2 regions of the Allosaccharopolyspora coralli genome follow, and region 1 is predicted to be linked to the other one. Evidence: riboswitches for the same ligand, from Rfam matches in the RefSeq annotation. Region 1 holds a riboswitch; the other holds the start of a gene.
The links. Region 1 has a riboswitch for cobalamin ahead of GIY23_RS05660 (ribonucleoside-diphosphate reductase subunit alpha). Riboswitches for the same ligand answer to the same signal wherever they lie in the genome.

Region 1 (5,891 bases):
CGCCGAATCTCCGACTGGAAGCGGTCGGTCCACAGGTGCGGGTTCTCGATCTTGATCTGGTTGATGCAGTCGATGCCGAAGTTCAGGTGGATCGACTCGTCGCGCAGGATGTACTGGTACTGCTCGGCGATGCCGACCATCTTGTTGCGGCGCCCGAGCGAGAGGATCTGCGCGAAGCCGGTGTAGAACCACATGCCTTCGAACACCACGTAGAAAGCCACGAGATCCCGAAGGAACGCCTGGTCGGCTTCCGGAGTGCCGGTGCGGAAGTCCGGATCCTCCAGGCTCTGCGTGTAGTTCAGCGCCCACGCGTCCTTGTCCGCGATCGACGGGATCTCGCGGTACATGTTGAACAGTTCGCCCTCGTCGAGGCCGAGGCTCTCGCAGACGTACTGGAAAGTGTGCGTGTGCACGGCTTCCTCGAACGCCTGACGCAGCAGGTACTGACGGCATTCGGGGTTGGTGATGTGCCGGTAGACGGCGAGCACCACGTTGTTGGCGACGAGCGACTCGGCGGTCGCGAAGAAGCCGAGGTTGCGTTTGAGCATGGTGCGTTCGTCGGCGGTGAGCCCGTCGCGGGACTTCCACAGTGCGATGTCGGCCTGCATCGACACCTCGGTGGGCATCCAGTGGTTGTTGCAGCCGGCGAGATACTTGTCCCACGCCCAGCCGTACTTCAGCGGCAGGAGCTGGTTGACGTCGGCCCGGCTGTTGATCATGGCCTTCTCGGCGACGTCGATCCGTCCCGCGTTGCGGTCGATGTCACCGAGCCCGGTTCCGCTCGTCGCCGATTCCACAGAAGTCATTCGCTCTCTCTCCGAATCGCATGATGAGGCGAACGGCACTCTCGCCTCGTGTGGTGGGGTGAAAGTGCCGTTCGCGCGAACGCGTGTGTGAGGCGAACGGCACTTTCGCCTCGTGTGGTGGGGTGAAAGTGCCGTTCGCGCGGTTACTGGCAGGCTTCGCAGTCCGGCTCGTCGACCGAGCACGCCGCGGGCTCGGGTGAGGGCGACGGGGACGACGTGACAGCGGCCGCGGTGACGGCGTTCAGCTTGCCGTCCGTGCCTGGCAGCGTGCTCTTCTCGACGTGCGTCGCACTGGTCGAGCGTAGGTAGTACGTCGTCTTCAACCCTCGTCGCCACGCGAGCCGGTACAGCTCGTCGAGAATCCGCCCGCTGGGGCGCGAGACGTAGAGGTTCAGCGATTGCGCCTGGTCGAGCCACTTCTGCCGCCGTGCCGCCGCCTCGACGAGCCAGTGCGGCTCGACCTCGAACGCCGTGCGGTAGAGCTCCTTGAGGTCGTCGGGCACCCGTTCGACGGGGCCGAGGCTGCCGTCGTAGTACTTGAGGTCGGCGACCATCGCCTCGTCCCAGAGTCCGATGCGCTTCAGGTCGGCGACGAGGTGTGCGTTGGCGACGGTGAAATCGCCGGACATGTTCGACTTGACGTAGAGGTTGCGGTAGATCGGCTCGATCGACTGACCAACGCCGCAGATGTTGGAGATCGTCGCGGTCGGCGCGATCGCCATCACGTTCGAGTTGCGCATCCCGTCGGCGCGCACCGTGGTCCGCAACGCATCCCAGTCCAGTGTGGACGTCGCATTCCAGTCCTCGCCGCCGCGTGCCTCGCGGAGAAGGCCGAGCGAATCGAGCGGCAGGATTCCGCGGCTCCACAGCGAACCTTCGAAGGATTCGTAGCGTCCCCGCTGAACGGCGAGTGCGCTGGAGGCGGCGATGGCGTAGTAACTGAAGTGCTCGGTACTGCGGTCGGCGAACTCGACGGCTTCCGGCGAACCGGTCGGGATCCGCTGCGCGAACAGCGCGTCCTGCACCCCCATGATTCCCAGGCCAATCGGCCGGTGCCGCAGATTGGACCGCCGTGCCTCGGGAATCGTGTAGAAGTTGATGTCGATCACGTTGTCGAGCATCCGCACCGCTGTGGTGACGGTCCGCTCCAGGCGGTGGGTGTCGAGCCCGTCGGCGGTGACGTGCTGCGCGAGGTTCACCGACCCGAGGTTGCAGACGGCGACCTCGTCGGCGCTCGTGTTCAGCGTGATCTCGGTGCACAGGTTGGACGAGTGCACGACCCCCGCGTGCTGTTGTGGCGAGCGCAGGTTGCACGGGTCCTTGAACGTGATCCACGGGTGGCCGGTCTCGAACAGCATCGTGATCATGCGACGCCACAGGTCGACCGCTGCGACCGTGCGGTGCACCGCGAGCTCGCCGCGTTCGGCCGCCGCCTCATACTCGCGGTAGCGCTCGGCGAACGCCGCGCCGTAGAGGTCGTGCAGGTCCGGGGTCTCGTCGGGGGAGAACAGGGTCCAGGTGCCGTCTTGCTCCACCCGACGGAGGAACTCGTCCGGAACCCAGTTCGCAGTGTTCATGTCGTGGGTGCGGCGGCGCTCGTCACCGGTGTTCTTGCGCAGGTCGAGGAATTCCTCGATGTCGATGTGCCACGTCTCGAGGTAGGCACACACCGCGCCTTTACGCTTGCCGCCTTGATTCACCGCGACGGCGGTGTCGTTGGCGATCTTGAGGAACGGCACGACGCCTTGCGACTGACCGTTGGTGCCCTGGATGTGGGCGCCGATGCCGCGTACCGGGGTCCAGTCGTTGCCGAGTCCACCCGCGTACTTCGAGAGCAGCGCGTTGTTGCCGACGGAATGGAAAATCCCGTGCAGGTCGTCATCCACAGTGGTCAGAAAGCAGGACGACAGCTGCGGACGGGTGGTGCCCGCGTTGAACAAGGTGGGTGTGGAGCACATGAAGTCGAACGAGGTCAGCAACTCGTAGAACTCGATCGCACGCGCCTCGCGGTCGTCCTCGTGCAACGCGAGCCCCATCGCGACGCGCATCAGGAACGCCTGCGGTAGCTCGTAGCGCACTCCGTGGTCGTGCAGCAGATACCGGTCGTAGAGCGTTTGCAGGCCGAGGAAGTCGAATGCCAGGTCCCGGTCCGCTCGGAGTGCGTGGCCGAGCCGGTCGAGGTCGAACGACGCGAGTTCCGGGGTGAGCTGGCCGAGTGCGACACCGTGGCGAACGTAGGCGGTGAAGTACTCGGGGTAGCGCCCGCGCATCTCGTCCTGGTCGGCCTCACGGGAACCGTCCGCGAGGTGGCTGAGCGCCTCACGGCGCAGCGAGTCCAAGAGCAACCGCGCGGCGACCAGGGAGTAGTTCGGTTCGGACTCGACCAGGGTCCGGGCGGACAGCGTGAGCGCCTCGGCGAGTTCACGGCTGCTCATGCCGTCGTAGAGTCCGCGCCGGGCTTCCCGCAGTACCGCTTTCGGAGCGACGTCGTCCAGGTCGCCACACGCCTGTTCGACCACTGTGGACACTCGATGCCAGTCGAGCGGCGTTTCGGCGCCGTTGAGGTCAACCACGTGGACCTGTGGTTCTTCCGCTCCGGGTTTCGAGGTTTCCCGTGCGGCTGCGCGTTCTTCCCGGTACAGCACGTAGGCGCGGGCGACGCGGTGGTGCTCGCCCCGCATCAGGGCGAGCTCGACCTGGTCCTGGATCTGTTCGACGTGCACGAGCGGTTCGGTCCCGGCGTGGCGGAACAGCGCCGTGGTGACCTGCGCGGTGAGCTCGGCGACGAGGTCGTGGATCCGGGAGGATCCGGCCGAGCCGGAGCCCTCCACGGCCAGGAACGCCTGGGTGAGCGCGACGCCGATCTTCGTCGCGTCGAACGGGACCGGTGTCGAGTCCCGGCGCAGCACACGGGCGTGCTCGACAACAGTGGGCGGCGGTGTGGTGGCCAGCTCGGTCACGACGCTCTCTCCTCGCGAGTCGACGGTGATCCGGGCGAGGGTGGGCCGCGACGAGCCGCGCGTCTCTGCGCGAGCAGTTTCGCGGCGACCCTCCCTCGGGGTCCCGGACGGCGCGTCCGGTCGGGCGCGCGCCGATGGCAGGTCTTCGGACTCACGGGCGTCCTACTGATCGTGGCTTCCCGGGCCGGAGCCCAGTGCCGATCCCGTCCTGCGTGGGCAGGCCGGGCACGACTGTCGTTCCCGTTCACCGCTGCGGGGCAGTCCCGGATTCGCACCGGGTTCCCTGTTGTCCCGCCGAGCTACGCCCGGCGAACCATCGATGATCACCACACTACATCTAGGGCGTACCTGTGTCCGTGAGGGCCAGATATCGGGGTGGGTCGAGCCGCCTCAATGGCTGGTGAGCACTCCGGTCGCGGCCACGACCAGCGTGGCGACTCCGGTGTCGATCGTCGGATGCGGAACCGGCGCGAACAACGGTGAATGGTTCGACGGCAGGTCGCTGTCCAACGTCCCCGCTTCGGCCGAAGCGGCGAACCGGTCCGCGTCGGTGCCGCCGACGAACCAGTAGGCGGAGGGGATACCCGCCGCCGAAGCGAACACCCCGAAGTCCTCGCTCCCGGTCACCAACGGGGCTGCGAACACCCGCTGGGCACCGAAATGCTCGCGGAACCGTGCGGTCGCTGCCTCGGTCGTGGACTCGTCGTTGACGGTGGCGGGAAACGTGCCTTCCGCGGTGATTTCCGGTTTCCGGTCCGCCCCGGCAGCGGTGGCCTCGGCGTGCACGATCCTGTGCACGGCGTCGAGAACTCGCCGCCGCACCGTTTCGTCGAACGACCGCACGTCGATGCTGAGCTCGGCCTCGGCCGGAATGATGTTGCTCTTCGTCCCGGCATGCAGCGAACCGACGGTCAGTACGGCCGAGTCCGTGGCGGCGACTTCGCGGGAGACGATGGTCTGCAGGCGTAGCACGGTCGAGGATGCCATCACGACAGGGTCCACAGTGGTCTCCGGGCGCGAACCGTGGCCGCCGTGTCCGAACATTCGCACGCGCAGTGTGTCCGAAGCGGACATGATCAGGCCGCTGCGGGTGAACACCTCGCCTGCGGGCATCGGTCCGACGTGCTGACCGAAGGCGACGTCGGGTGTGCCGAAACGTTCGAAGAGCCCGTCGGCGATCATGCCGGCGGCTCCGTCGCCCAGCTCCTCGGCCGGTTGCAGAACGAACTGCACCGTGCCGCGCCACCGGCCCCGGGAAGCCGCGAGCGCGCGGGCGGCGCCGATCAGCCACGTCACGTGCATGTCGTGTCCACATGCGTGTGCGACCGGAACTTCGTTGCCGCCGGGATCGGTGCCGGTGGCCGTGCTCGCATACTCCAATCCGGTCTGCTCGTGCACGGGCAGCGCGTCCATGTCGGCTCGGAGCAGCACGGTCGGTCCCGCGCCGTTGCGCATCACCCCGACCACTCCTGTCCGGCCCACCCCGGTCGTGACCTCGCATCCCGCCGCGCGCAGGGCTTCCGCGCCGACACGAGCGGTGCGGTGCTCGGCGAAGGACAGCTCGGGGTTCCGGTGTAGATCGACGTAGATCGCTTCGAGTTCGGCGGCAGAGTCGGACACGGACAGCGCACGCGATTCCCCGAGATCGGTCATGGGCGCATTCTCCCGTAGCGGCTGGGCACCCGCAGATGCCGCCGCCGCCTCACGTCTCGCGGAAAGTCGGTTGCTGCGGGAGGGCGTACTGCGAAGAATCGCACCTATGGGGTTTGTGGAGGCGGCGGCGCTGGCCTACCGGCTCGGCGACGGCCGCGAGCTGTTCGAGGACGTGTCGTTCCGGGTGAGTGCGGGCGACGTCGCGGCCCTCGTCGGCGACAACGGTGCGGGAAAGACCACGCTGCTGCGGATGCTCTCCGGCGAGCTGCCCGCCGCCTCGGGCGCCGTGAACGTGCAGGGTGGGCTCGCGGTCATGCCGCAGTTCATCGGCTCCGTCCGCACCGAGACCAGCGTCCGCGACCTGCTGCTGACCGTCGCGCCGTCCGCGCTGCAGCGCGCCGCGAACGAACTCGACGCGGTGGAACTGCGGTTGATGGACACCGACGACGAAGCGACTCAATTCCGCTACGCC
Region 2 (5,891 bases), 2.2 Mb from region 1:
GGAAGCATTGTCGCGCAGAGCCATGTGTGCGCGTGCCACCGTCACGTGATCGTCGGCGCGCGACATCGGGCTGGTCGCATGGTCCGCGCTGGTTTCGGCGAGTTCGATCGCCTGCTCGGGCTCGTCGTCGAGCAGTGCCAGCAGCGCCCGGGTGCCGCCGAGCTTGAACTCCGGGTAGCCGAGTGCGATGGCGTCGGTGAGCGCTTTCCGCGAGATCGGCAGCAGCGTCTCGGCATCGGCCTGACCGGACTCGACCGCCGTCAGGCCGAGACCCGCGAGCCCGGCGAGCGTGTACGACAGCTCCCTCGGCGGGATGTCGTGTGTCGACATGTGGCCCAACAGCAGTGCCACGGCCTGCGCGTACTCGCCGCGTGCCTCCAGCATCGTCACCTGGCACGAGTTCGTGGTGTTCAAGTCCGGATGCGCGGCCGACAACTCGTCCACCACGGCTTGTGCGGCGTCGACATCGCCGGACTTGAGCAACTCGTAACTCTGCGCCGCGTACGGGCCCGCGCAGAACTCGGTCCGCTTCGGCTCGGGCATGCGGGGCAGCCCGAACAGCAGCCAGCCCGTCGAGGTCGTCAGCGGCGCGCGGCGCGGCCACAGTTTCGAGATCATCAAGGGTGTCGCGGCGACGAGCACACCTCTCCAGAACGAACCGTCGGTGAGCAACCACACGCTGACGACGGAGGCGATGCCCGCGAGCGCCGAGGTCAGGCCCGCCAGCCAGCACCGCAAGATCACCGGGGAACGCCAGGGGCCGATCTCGGAGGCCAGCACCACGGGCAGCGCTCGGACGGTGAATGTCGTGCGACGCCAGGTCCAGGACACGAGGCCGCGCATCGCACCGAGCTCGACGTGACGCACCCGCAGACCGAACACCGCCGAGCCGATCAGCAGCCCCGACTGGGTGACCATCGGGAGGGTGATCACGCCGACCAGGGCGCCGAGCGCCCCGAACACGAAGCCGCCGAAGCCGCCCCCGGAGAAGGTCTCGACGATCGCTACGGCGATCAGGCCCAGCACGGTCGCCGACAGCCACGGCCTCGACGTCAGCACACGCAGTGTTCGCACGAGCCCAGGAGCCTACGGGATCGCCCGAACCTCCACGGCAGCTTTCGGCGACAAACGACCCAGCAACGCGCCTCAGCGACCGCTGCCCGTGCACCGAGCGCGAGCCGCCCGCACGCTGCCGCCGAGCAGCACGGGCGGCCCGCGCGTGACAGTAAGGGAACTTTCCGCGCACTGGTGACAGGAATGTTCCCTTACTGTCACCGTCGCCCCGGTAAGGCAGCCGGGGCGGAGCGAGTCGCGGCGCGAGGTGGGAAGACGCCGCGACTCGGCGACGGGCCGGGTCGCTCGCCGACCCGGTCAGGTCACTCCAGGGACTTCCTGACCTGCTTCGTCGCCTCGACCATGTGGCGCAGCGCAGGCTCGACCTCCGCGTAGCCACGGGTCTTGAGGCCACAGTCCGGATTCACCCAGATCCGATCCGCCGGCACCGAGGCGAGCGCGTCGCGCAGCAACCGCTGCACCTCGTCGATCTCCGGAACCCGCGGCGAGTGGATGTCGTAGACCCCGGGACCGACTCCGCGGCCGAACCCGACCGCGTTGAGATCGTCGAGGACTTCCATCCGGGATCGGGCAGCCTCGATGCTCGTCACGTCCGCGTCGAGCGACACGATCGCGTCGATGACGTCACCGAACTCCGAGTAGCACAGATGCGTGTGGATCTGTGTCGCGTCGCTCGCGCCGGCCGTCGACAGGCGGAACGAGTCCACCGCCCACTTCAGGTACTCCGGACGTTGCGAGGCACGCAGCGGCAGCAGTTCCCGCAGTGCCGGCTCGTCGACCTGGACCACGCCGATCCCTGCGGATTCCAGGTCCGAGACCTCGTCCCGGATGGCCAGACCCACCTGCGCGGCGGTGTCGGCGAGTGGCTGGTCGTCGCGGACGAACGACCACGCCAGGATCGTCACCGGGCCGGTGAGCATGCCCTTGACCGGCTTGGCGGTGAACTTCTGGGCCGCCCTCGCCCATTCCACGGTCATGGAATTCGGCCGCGACACGTCGCCGAACAGGATCGGCGGTCGCACGCAGCGCGACCCGTACGACTGCACCCACCCGTTGTCGGTGGAAGCGAACCCGGCGAGGTACTCGGAGAAGTACTGCACCATGTCGTTGCGTTCCGGCTCGCCGTGCACCAGCACGTCCAGTCCCAGGTCCTCCTGGAGCGTGATCACCCGTTCGATCTCGTCGAGCATGCGCTGACGGTAGTCGGCAGCCGCGATAGTGCCGTTGCGCAGCGCGGCGCGTGCCTTGCGGACCTCGCTGGTCTGCGGGAAGGACCCGATCGTGGTGGTCGGCAGCACCGGTAGCTTCAACGCGTTCTGCTGAGCCGTGCGCCGTGTCTCGTAGGCGGACCGTCGCACGTCCGACTCGGTGAGCGAGCCCGTCCGGGAGCGGACCGTGTCGTCGCGCAGGCGCGGTGAGTTCTTCCGGTCTTCCACGGCCTTCCGAGCGTGGTCCAGCTCTGCCGACACCGCCTCGCGACCGTCGCGGAGCGCGGTCTCGACCGTGACGACCTCGGCGACCTTCTGTTTCGCGAACGCCAGCCAGGAGGCGACCTGCGGGTCCAGCGACGTCTCCAGCTCCAGGTCGTAGGGCACGTGCAGCAGCGAGCACGAGGTGCTCACCGCGACTTCGGCTGCGGAACCGAGCAGTGTGGCCGCCGTGCCCAGAGCCGCGTCGAGGTCGGTGCGCCACACGTTGCGGCCGTCGACGACCCCGGCGACCAGGGTTTTGTCCCGCAGCTCCGTCGCGGTCGCGAGTGAGTCGGCAGTGGACTGTCCGGCGACGAGATCGACCCCGACTCCCTCCACCGGCGCCGACGCGAGTGCGGACAGTGCCTCACCGACCGGTCCGAAGTAGGTCGGCACGAAGATCTTCGGACGTTCGGTCAGCGCACCCAGCTTCCGGTAGGCGGCACGGAACTGCTCCAGTTCCGTCTGCGTGCGGTCGGCGGACAGCGCCGGTTCGTCGAGCTGGACCCACTCGACACCGGCCCGATGCAGCTCGCCGAGTAGCGTCGCGTACTCGGTGACGAGGTCATCCAACCGCTCCAGCGGCCGGAACCGCTCACCCGCCTGCTCCGAGGCCTTCGACAGCAGCAGGAACGTCACCGGCCCCACCAGCACCGGCCGAGTGGTGACGCCGAGTTCCGCGGCTTCCCGGTAGTGCTCCAGTGGCGTGCGGTCGGTGAGCGCGAACGACGTCTCCGGCCCGATCTCCGGGACGAGGTAGTGGTAGTTCGTGTCGAACCACTTCGTCATCTCCCACGGTGCGGTCGAGGCCACGCCGCGCGCCATCGCGAAGTACGTGTCCAGCGGGTTCAAGCCGAGGTCCCGGTAGCGCTGCGGTACCGCGCCGAACACGACGGCGGCATCGAGGACCTGGTCGTAGTAGGAGAAACTTCCCGGGATCGTGTTCAGCCCGGCGTCGCGCAACTCCCGCAACGAGTCGGTGCGCAGCGTCTTCGCGACCTCACGCAGTTCCGACTCGCTCGAGCGGTCGGCCCAGTAGCTCTCCAACGCGCGCTTGAGTTCGCGGCGCGGGCCGATCCGGGGGTATCCGAGCACGGTCGATCCAATGGTCACAGCTCTCTCCTCGCGAGCTCGACGACAAGGACGAGTCCGGGGAAGGCAGGAGGTGACGCGCGGCGCGGATCGCGGCGACGACCCGTACGTCCGCCCGGCCCACCCACGAGGCCCCGGACAGCGCACCCGTCCGGGTGCGCACCGATGGCAGGTCTTCGGACTCGCGGGCAGGTCCCTGACGGGACGGCCTACTGGTCGTCGGCTTCCCAGGGCCGTTGCGGCTCCCAGTGCCGTGTCCTTCCGCGGACGCGACGACGGTCGTTCCCACTCACCGCTGCGGGGCAGTCCCGGACTCGCACCGGGTTCCCTCTTGCCTCGTCGCCTCGCGCCCCGTGGCGTTCGGTGCCCGTGACGTGGCGACGAACCATCAGCACCAGCAGACACTACCGACGCGGCGCCGGAACACAACCGCGGAGCGGGTGACAGCAAGGGAACATTCCGCGCACACATGACCGTAAGGTTCCCTTCATCGCACCCGCCCACCCGGCGAAGCAGCCGGTCGGGGCCGGTGACAGGAAGGGAACTTTCCTGTCACGGATGACCGACAGTTCCCCTACTGTCACGCTGCTCACCCTGGGCGAGGTGGGCGGGATGACAGCAAGGGAACTTTCCGTGCACCGGTGACAGGAATGTTCCCTTGCTGTCATGCCCCACCCCGCCGGCCGGAAGGGGGGAACCGCGACAATGGGTGCGACGCGGGCGGCGAGCCCGGATCGGACATCATCGGCGGGCACGCGGCGGCACCGAGCGGCCCGGTCGTGCGGCGGGAGGTAGACGTGGAGGACCAGGTCATCCGGATGAGCGGGGTCACCGTCCGGCGGGGCTCGACCGCACTGCTCGCCGACGTCGACTGGGCGGTGGAGCTCGACGAGCGCTGGGTCGTGCTCGGTCCCAACGGCGCGGGCAAGACGACCATGCTCAAGCTCGCCGGCGCCGAGATGCATCCGACCGCGGGCATCGTCGGGATCCTCGACGAGACGCTGGGCCGCACCGACGTCTTCGAACTGCGCCCCCGGATCGGCTTCAGCTCCGCGGCGACCGCACAGCGCGTCCCGACCGACGAGGTCGTGCGCGACGTCGTCGTCAGCGCCGGGTACTCCGTGATGGGCCGCTGGCGCGAGGAGTACGACGACCTCGACACCGACCGTGCGCTCGAACTGCTCGAACTGCTCGGTGTCGCGCATCTGGCCGAACGCACGTTCGGCACGCTCTCGGAAGGCGAGCGCAAACGGGTCGTCATCGCCAGGGCGATGATGACCGACCCGGAGCTGCTGCTGCTGGACGAGCCCGCCGCGGGACTCGACCTGGGCGGCCGGGAGGATCTCGTCGCCCGGCTGGCGGCGTTGGCGATGGACCCGGACGCGCCCGCGTCGGTGCTGGTCACCCATCATGTCGAGGAGATCCCGCCGGGGTTCACGCACGCGCTGCTGCTGCGCGAGGGTGCGGTCGTCGCGCAAGGACTGCTCGACGACGTGCTCACCGAGGACAACCTGTCGAAGACCTTCGATCAAGACCTGGAACTCACTCGCAGCGGCGACCGGTACTTCGCGCGCAGGCGAGTCACGTCGTAGGCGAGGCACGGGGCGGTGTGGGTAGCCTTCGGCTCGACACCGTGTCAACGAGGAGGGTGCTTTCGTGGGTGAGTTCGTCAGGCTCGAGGTCGAGGGCGGAATCGGCACGATCAGGCTCGATCGTCCGAAGATGAACGCGTTGAACCAGCAGATCGAGCAGGAGTTGCGCGAGGTGGCGGTCGAGGCCGCCGAACGGGACGACGTGCGGGCGGTCATCGTCTACGGCGGCGAGAAGGTCTTCGCCGCGGGCGCCGACATCAAGGAGATGGCCGACAAGTCCGCTACCGACATGGCCGTCAAGGAACAGCGCGGCCTCTCGCACGCGGTCAGTGCGGTCGCGGCGATCCCGAAACCGACGGTGGCCGCGATCGCCGGCTACGCGCTCGGCGGCGGGATGGAGCTGGCGCTGGCCTGCGACCGCCGCATCGCGACGAACGACGCGCGAGTCGGCCAGCCCGAGATTCTGCTCGGCGTGATCCCTGGGGCCGGCGGAACACAGCGGCTCGCGCGCCTGGTCGGTCCGAGCAAGGCGAAGGACATCATCTACACCGGCCGGTTCGTCGAGGCCGACGAGGCGCTCGCGATCGGCATGGTCGACGAGCTCGTCGAGCCGGGCGCGGTCTTCTCGGCCGCACAGCAGTGGGTCGCCCCGTTCGCGAAGGGG

Region 2: it holds a riboswitch for cobalamin, as region 1 does, so the genes downstream of both, metE (5-methyltetrahydropteroyltriglutamate--homocysteine S-methyltransferase) here and GIY23_RS05660 (ribonucleoside-diphosphate reductase subunit alpha) in region 1, are expected to answer to the same signal.

What each region holds. Positions count from the first base shown of each region.
Region 1 is NZ_CP045929.1:1,184,226-1,190,116, forward strand. Features, by position in the region: gene GIY23_RS05655 (ribonucleotide-diphosphate reductase subunit beta) at 1-806, opposite strand, end outside; gene GIY23_RS05660 (ribonucleoside-diphosphate reductase subunit alpha) at 950-3,757, opposite strand; cobalamin riboswitch at 3,886-4,099, opposite strand; gene GIY23_RS05665 (amidohydrolase) at 4,157-5,419, opposite strand; gene GIY23_RS05670 (ABC-F family ATP-binding cassette domain-containing protein) at 5,526-5,891, shown strand, end outside.
Region 2 is NZ_CP045929.1:3,834,866-3,840,756, reverse strand. Features, by position in the region: gene GIY23_RS17860 (tetratricopeptide repeat protein) at 1-1,074, opposite strand, end outside; gene metE (5-methyltetrahydropteroyltriglutamate--homocysteine S-methyltransferase) at 1,377-3,656, opposite strand; cobalamin riboswitch at 3,786-4,040, opposite strand; gene GIY23_RS17850 (ABC transporter ATP-binding protein) at 4,454-5,227, shown strand; gene GIY23_RS17845 (enoyl-CoA hydratase/isomerase family protein) at 5,292-5,891, shown strand, end outside.